DNA from 2 places in the Pseudomonas sp. GW821-FHT01E10 genome. Region 1 is predicted to be linked to the other one. Evidence: predicted binding sites of a transcription regulator. Region 1 holds the regulator's gene; the other holds the start of a gene.
The links. Region 1 encodes sigma-54, which starts transcription at its own class of promoters, with help from an activator protein. Its sites were predicted from a motif close to ANTGGCATNNANNTTGCTNT; they were not measured.
Positions count from the first base shown of each region.

Region 1 (3,923 bases):
AGGGCAACACCGTGACCATCACCCGCACGCCAACAGGCGAGATCGATGTGGTGACCTCGGTGGGCAACCTCGCCTACTTCGAGCAACTGCAGACCGCTGGCGACACCAAGCCTGTTCAGGGCTGGGGCGTAACCATCCAGTACCACGCAGCGCAAAACCGCGTCGTACTGATCGACAAGGCCAAAGTTGTCGACAAGGACAACAACGTCACCCAGGGCGAAAAAATCGTCTATGACACGATCAAGAAACTCGCCAGCGCCGGTCGCGCCACGGGCAGCAAGGTCACCGAGACACGTCCGCGTATCGACATGGTGATCCAGCCGAAGAAGAAAACCGACGAGAAAACCCAGTAATGGCAACTCTGAAAGCTCAGCATCTGGCCAAGAGCTACAAGAGCCGCCAGGTCGTGCGTGACGTCAGCCTGTCCATCGACAGCGGCCAGATCGTCGGCCTGCTTGGCCCCAACGGCGCCGGCAAAACCACCTGTTTTTACATGATCGTGGGTCTGGTACAGGCCGATCAGGGTCGCGTACTGATCGATGACCTGGACGTCAGCCACCAGCCGATGCACGGTCGCGCGAAGGCCGGTATCGGCTATCTTCCGCAAGAAGCGTCGATCTTCCGCAAGCTGTCGGTGACCGACAATATCATGGCCATCCTCGAGACCCGCAAGGAGCTCGACAAGGCCGGTCGCCGCAAAGAGCTGGAAAGCCTGCTGCAGGAATTTCACATCCACCACATTCGTGACAGCCTTGGCATGAGCCTGTCCGGTGGTGAACGCCGTCGGGTGGAAATCGCCCGGGCACTGGCCACCAACCCGAAATTCATCCTCCTCGACGAACCCTTCGCCGGCGTGGACCCGATCTCGGTGGGCGACATCAAGCAGATCATCCACCACCTCAAGGCCAAAGGCATTGGCGTGCTGATCACTGACCACAACGTCCGTGAAACCCTGGACATCTGCGAAACCGCCTACATCGTCAACGATGGCCAGCTGATCGCTGAAGGCGACTCCGCCACCATCCTGGCCAACGAACTGGTCAAGGAAGTGTATCTGGGCCATGAGTTCCGCCTGTAAGCGCTGAGGTGCCTGGCCAGTCGCCTTGGTGCTCATATCAATAAAAAATCAATAGTTTTTTATTGTTACAGCGCTCTAGGCAAACACTTCAGTTTCAGGCATATAATTTGCTTATGTTTGGCGCTTCGGCGCCCTGTAGTGGATGGCGCATGTGCGCCGGCGAATAAGGTGTTAAGCCCCTGCCATGAAACCATCGCTAGTCTTGAGAATGGGCCAGCAGCTGACGATGACACCGCAGCTGCAACAGGCCATCCGCCTGCTCCAATTGTCGACCCTGGACCTGCAACAGGAAATCCAGGAGGCCCTGGAGTCCAATCCGATGCTCGAACGCCAGGAAGAAGGCGACGACTTCGATAACGCAGACCCCTTGGCCGACAAAGCCGAACAGCAACCCAACACCGACATTCAGGAACCCTCCTACCAGGAAACCGCCCCGACGGTGGATAACCTTGAGGAAGGCGACTGGAACGAGCGCATTCCCAACGAATTGCCTGTCGATACCGCCTGGGAAGACGTCTACCAGACCAGCGCCAGCAGCCTGCCGAGCAACGATGACGACGAGTGGGATTTCACCACCCGTACTTCGGCCGGTGAAAGCCTGCAAAGCCATTTGCTCTGGCAACTGAACCTGGCACCGATGTCCGACACCGATCGCCTGATCGCCGTGACCCTGATCGACTGCATCAACAATCAGGGCTATCTGGACGAAACCCTCGAGGAAATCCTCGAGGCCTTCGATCCGGAACTGGACATCGAACTGGACGAAATCGAAGCCGTCCTGCACCGCATCCAGCAATTCGAGCCCGCCGGTATCGGCGCCCGCAACCTCGGTGAATGCCTGCTGCTGCAACTGCGCCAACTGCCCGCCAAGACCCCTTGGCTGACCGAGGCCAAGCGCCTGGTCACCGATTACATCGACCTGCTCGGCAGCCGCGACTACAGCCAGCTGATGCGCCGTATGAAGCTCAAGGAAGATGAACTGCGCCAGGTGATCGAACTGGTCCAGAGCCTCAACCCGCGCCCGGGGTCGCAAATCGAGTCCACCGAAGCCGAATACGTCGTTCCCGACGTGATCGTGCGCAAGGACAACGAGCGCTGGCTGGTGGAACTGAACCAGGAGTCGGTGCCGCGCCTGCGGGTCAACGCCCAATACGCCGGCTTCGTACGCCGCGCCGATACCAGCGCTGACAACACCTTCATGCGTAATCAGTTGCAGGAGGCTCGCTGGTTCATCAAGAGCCTGCAAAGCCGCAACGAAACCCTGATGAAAGTGGCCACCCAGATCGTCGAGCATCAACGCGGCTTCCTGGAGTACGGCGACGAGGCCATGAAACCGCTGGTGCTGCATGACATCGCCGAAGCGGTGGGCATGCACGAATCGACGATTTCACGGGTGACCACGCAAAAATTCATGCATACCCCACGGGGCATCTATGAACTGAAATACTTTTTTTCCAGCCACGTCAGTACCTCCGAAGGCGGTGAATGCTCGTCTACGGCGATCCGCGCGATCATCAAAAAACTGGTTGCCGCGGAAAATCAGAAAAAGCCGTTGAGTGACAGCAAGATCGCTGGTTTACTGGAGGCACAAGGCATTCAGGTGGCTCGCCGCACCGTCGCCAAGTACCGCGAATCCCTAGGAATCGCGCCTTCGAGCGAACGCAAGCGGTTGATGTAGAGCCACGCCACAGCGTTCCAGTGGTAGATCATCGGATCTACCGCTTTATGCACTGGCAACGAAGGAGAAGCTGTATGCAAGTCAACATCAGTGGACACCAACTGGAAGTGACCGAACCTCTTCGCACCTACATCGGCGAAAAACTCGAACGATTAGAGAGGCATTTCGACAAGATCACCAACGTGCAGGTCACGATGACGGTCGAGAAGCTCAAGCAGAAAATCGAAGCCACGCTGCATATTCCCGGCAATGAGGTGGTCGCTAACGCGGAACATACCGATATGTACGCAGCGATCGACGCACTGACCGACAAGCTGGATAAACAACTCAAAAAGCATAAGGAAAAGACCCAGAGCCTCCTCCAGGGCGCGACCGGTCGTTAACACTCCCAACCCATGATCCGACTTGAAAGCATCCTGACCCCCGGCCGTTCCCTGGTGAACGTGCCGGGCGGCAGTAAAAAGAAAGCCCTCGAGCAAATTGCCAACCTCATCCATCGCGAAGTGCCGGATCTGGCCATGCAGGATGTCTTCGAGAGTCTGGTCGCCCGTGAAAAACTCGGTTCCACCGGCTTTGGCAACGGTATCGCCATCCCCCACTGCCGTCTCAAGGGCTGCGGATCGCCCATCAGTGCCTTGATGCACCTGGATGCACCCATCGATTTCGACGCCATCGACGGCGCTCCGGTTGACCTGCTGTTTGTACTGCTGGTCCCCGAAGCCGCCACCGATGCGCACCTGGAGTTGCTGCGCCAGATCGCCAGCATGCTTGATCGCAAGGAAGTGCGTGAAAAACTGCGCAGCGCCCCGAGCAACGAAGCCTTGTATCAGGTTGTCCTGGACGAGCAAAACGGTCACTAATCATGCGCCTGATCATCGTCAGCGGCCGCTCCGGCTCAGGTAAAAGCACTGCCCTCGATGTTCTCGAGGACAACGGCTACTACTGCATCGACAACCTGCCGGCCGGTCTGTTGCCGGAACTGGCCGAACGCGCACTGATTCACACCGAACTGGCACAACCTCTGGTGGCCGTGTCCATCGATGCACGCAACTTGCCGAGCCACCTGTCACGGTTTCCCGAATTGCTGGAAGAAGTCCGCAGCCGGCATATCCAGTGCGATGTGCTGTATCTGGACGCCGATGAAGAGACCCTGCTCAAACGATTTTC
Region 1 covers NZ_JBWKWT010000003.1:24,853-28,775, reverse strand. Annotated here, with positions in the region: gene lptA (lipopolysaccharide transport periplasmic protein LptA) at 1-353, shown strand, start outside; gene lptB (LPS export ABC transporter ATP-binding protein) at 353-1,078, shown strand; gene AC07V0_RS06590 (RNA polymerase factor sigma-54) at 1,263-2,756, shown strand; gene hpf (ribosome hibernation-promoting factor, HPF/YfiA family) at 2,831-3,139, shown strand; gene ptsN (PTS IIA-like nitrogen regulatory protein PtsN) at 3,152-3,616, shown strand; gene rapZ (RNase adapter RapZ) at 3,619-3,923, shown strand, end outside.

Region 2 (3,923 bases), on a different contig from region 1:
GAGGAAAGACCAATGCTGGTCTTGCTGGTCTTGTCGACCTGGGAATTGGCGTTCTTGCTCGCCTGGGTGCGCTCGTTCAGGGTGATGGTGATGATGTCACCGACCCGGAATGCCTTGCGGTCGCTGTACAGGTTCTGTTCGAAACCGGCCTGGTAGATCGAGCCGTTATTGGCGGCAGCCGGCAGCGGCGTGCGCGGCAACACCGGGGCGTAGTAAGGGTCATTGGGCTTTGGCGTCGGACCGACGCACCCCGCCAGCGCGGCGACCCCACTCAGTGCCAGAACAGATACGAAGCGATTCATGACCCTACCTCACGGTGTTGCAGGCGACCTCATGGCCGCCTCATAGACTTGATTACAGATTCTGCGTTACGAACGAGAGCATCTGGTCGGCGGTGGAGATCACTTTGGAGTTCATCTCGTAGGCGCGCTGAGTGGTGATCATGTTGACCATTTCTTCAACGGTGCTGACGTTGGACGTTTCCAGGGTGTTCTGCAGCGTGGTGCCGAAACCGGCCAGGCCCGGGGTGCCGACTTGCGGCGCGCCACTGGCAGCGGTTTCCAGGAACAGGTTGTTACCCACCGCTTGCAGACCGGCCGGGTTGATGAAGTCGGCGGTTTGCAGGTTGCCGATCACCTGGGCGGCCGGGCTGCCGGCAACAGTGATGGACACGGTGCCGTCACGGCCAACGGTGAACGTCTGGGCATTGTTCGGAATGACAATGGCCGGCTCCAGGGCGAAGCCGCTGGCGTTGACGATCTGGCCGTTGGAATCCAGGTGGAAGGTACCGTCACGGGTGTAGGACGTGGTGCCATCGGGCTGCAGGATCTGGAAGAAACCGCGGCCGTCGATGGCCATGTCCAATGGCTGCTCGGTGGTTTGCAGGCTGCCGGCGGTGAAGTTTTTCTGGGTGCCGACGATGCGCACACCGGTACCCACTTGCAGACCCGACGGCAGTTCGCTGTCCTGGGTCGACTGGGCGCCTGGCTGGCGCTTGATCTGATACAGCAAGTCCTGGAACTCGGCGCGGTCACGTTTGAAACCCGTGGTCGATACGTTCGCCAGGTTGTTGGAAATGGTGGTGAGGTTGGTGTCCTGGGCGGACAGACCTGTTTTGGCAACCCATAGAGCCGGAAGCATTCGTTTCTCCTCGTGCGCCTGTTTTACGGCGCGACGTTCTGATAATTAGCTGATCTGCAAGACCCGAGCCATGGCCTGGTCATCGTCTTTGGCGGTGTTCATCATCTTGATGTGCAGCTCGAACTGCTTGGCCAGCGCCAGTACCGAAGTCATTTCTTCCACGGCATTGACGTTGCTCGACTCGAGGAATCCGGACACCAGCTTGACGCCGGCATCGGCTTGCGCCGGCTTGCCGTCCTTGGTGTGGATCGAACCGTCCAGGCCTTTGGTCATGTTCTTGAAGTCCGGGTTGACCAGCTTGATGCGGTCGACTTCGGCCGTCACACGCGGGCCTTCGCCCATCGCACGGATACTGACGGTGCCATCTTCGCCGACTTCGATCTGCTGCTCAGGCGGCACGGCAATCAGACCGCCATTGCCCATCACCGGCATGCCGTTGCCGGCGCGCAACACGCCCAGCGCATCAACGTTCAGGCTGCCGGTGCGCACGTAGCTCTCACCGCCATCGGGGCTCTGCACGGCGATCCAGCCGTTGCCTTGCACCGCGACATCGAGGTCACGGCCGGTTTCCACCAGGGCGCCCGGGGAGAAGTCGGTGGCCGGACGTTCGCTCATGGCAAACGCACGCGCCGGAAAGCTGTCACCAAACACCGGCATCGAACGGGCCTGCTCCAGGTCCTTCTGAAAACCATTGGTAGAGATGTTCGCCAGGTTGTTGGCATGAGCCTTCTGCGCCAGTGCATTCTGGCTGGCGCCGGTCATTGCCACATAAAGGTACTTGTCCACACTCTTTCCTCTGCATGCCGGACGTTTGCCGCCCACCGCTGTACTGCTGAGCCATAAGCAATTTGCAGACCAACTTTTTTCTGGCGGCGCCGGGCCCGGCAAACAAAGGACTTGAGGGATTTAGAGGGGATTGAAGGAATGTATCGAAGACGAAAAACCGGCGGTGTCATGCCGCCAAGAGGCAAGGATCAGCCTGGACGCTGATCGTTCCCCTGTGGCGAGGGAGCTTGCTCCCGCTCGGGCGCGAAGCGGCCGCAAAACCTACCTGCGCGATCTGCCTGCAATAATTCGGTTGTCATTTTTTGGGCTGCTGCGCAGCCCAGCGGGAGCAAGCTCCCTCGCCACAAAAGCCGCTTAGCCCGGCTCCTTGCCGACCTCATACTCGCGCAACTTATTGGCAATGGTGGTATGGGAAACCCCCAGTCGCTTGCCCAGTTGCCGACTGCTCGGATACTCGGAATACAAGCGCTCCAGCACGGCTTTCTCGAAGCGCCCGACAATCTCGTCCAGCCCACCCTCGAGGGAGAAGTCGCCAAGCGGCTGACGCACGCCGTAGTCCGGCAGACGAATGTGCTCGGCTTTGACGGTGCCGCCTTCGCACAGGGAGACCGCCTGAAACAGCACGTTCTCCAACTGCCGCACGTTACCCGGCCAGTGATAGTGACTGAGTCGTTCCATCGCCGCCGGCGCCAGCTTCGGCAGTGGGCAACCGATCTGTCGGCTGGCCTGATCGAGGAAGTGCTCCACCAGCGGCGCCAGTCCGTCGAGGCATTCGCGCAGTGGCGGGATGTGCAACGAGAGCACGTTCAAGCGGTGGTACAAGTCCTGGCGAAATTCACCGCGAGCACACAGCTCGGACAAGTCCACCTGAGTCGCGCAGATCACCCGCACATCCAGATAGACCTCTTCATCGCTGCCGACACGACGGAAGCAACCGTCCTGCAGAAAGCGCAGTAATTTCACCTGCAAGCGCGGGCTCATTTCGCCGACGCCATCGAGAAACAACGTACCGCCCGCCGTCAGCTCCAGGAGCCCGAGCTTGCCTTCGGCCCGCGCCCCTTCGAAGGCGCCGGGGCCGTAGCCGAACAATTCGGTCTCGGCCATGGACTCTGGCAGGCCGGCGCAGTTGAGCGCCATCAGCGGTGATTGCCCGCGCGGGCTCGCCAGGTGACAGGCCCGCGCCAACAACTCTTTGCCGGTGCCGGTTTCGCCTTCGATCAATAGCGGCGCATCCAGCGGTGCCATGCGCCGCGCTTCGCGAACCACCGCCGCCATCACTTTCGAGCTTTGGAAAATGCTGTCGAAGCCGCGCAACTCCTGTTTGCGCACGTTATAGATGCGCTCGCCCACCCGGTCCGCCCGGTGCAGCGTCAACACCGCACCGGCCATGGCCTCGCTTTCGTCATGCTCCGATTGCAGCGGCGCGATGTCGGCGAGAAACACGTCACCCTTGACCTTCACCCGCAAGCCGTTGATCCGCGACTTGTTGGCGCGCACCAGTTCCGGCAAGTCGAAGTCTTCGGCGTACCGCGACAGCGGAATCCCCGGCACCTCATCCACCCGCACCCCGAGCAATTGCGCCGCCGCACGGTTGGCCGCGACGATGGAACCGCCCATGTCGATCGACAGAACCGGAAACTCCAGGGCACCGAGCAAGGCATTGAGCTCCATGTGCCGACGCTCGCTGGGCATCAGCCCTACACGCTTGACACCGAATACCCCACCAATCGCCTCGAACTTCGGCCGCAACGCCTGGAACTGAATGTTGATCAGGTTCGGACAGTGCAGATAGATCGCATTGCCATGCTCACCACCCACCTCGCCGCGAGCGACGTTGATCCCGTACTCGACCAACAGGTTGAGAATGTCGCGCAAGATACCGATGCGGTTCTGGCAGTGGACTTTGATACGCATATGAAGGCCCGTAACAGCGGTGATCGAGGCCCGGCGCAAGGAATTTTCTGCGCGAGCACCAAGTTAGTCGTCAAGATTATGTG
Region 2 covers NZ_JBWKWT010000008.1:71,712-75,634, reverse strand. Annotated here, with positions in the region: gene flgH (flagellar basal body L-ring protein FlgH) at 1-302, opposite strand, end outside; gene flgG (flagellar basal-body rod protein FlgG) at 355-1,140, opposite strand; gene AC07V0_RS16165 (flagellar basal body rod protein FlgF) at 1,186-1,926, opposite strand; gene AC07V0_RS16160 (sigma-54-dependent phenylalanine hydroxylase transcriptional regulator PhhR) at 2,281-3,840, opposite strand.
Region 2: the regulator sigma-54 is predicted to act here: its motif matches at 1,981-2,000, upstream of AC07V0_RS16165 (flagellar basal body rod protein FlgF).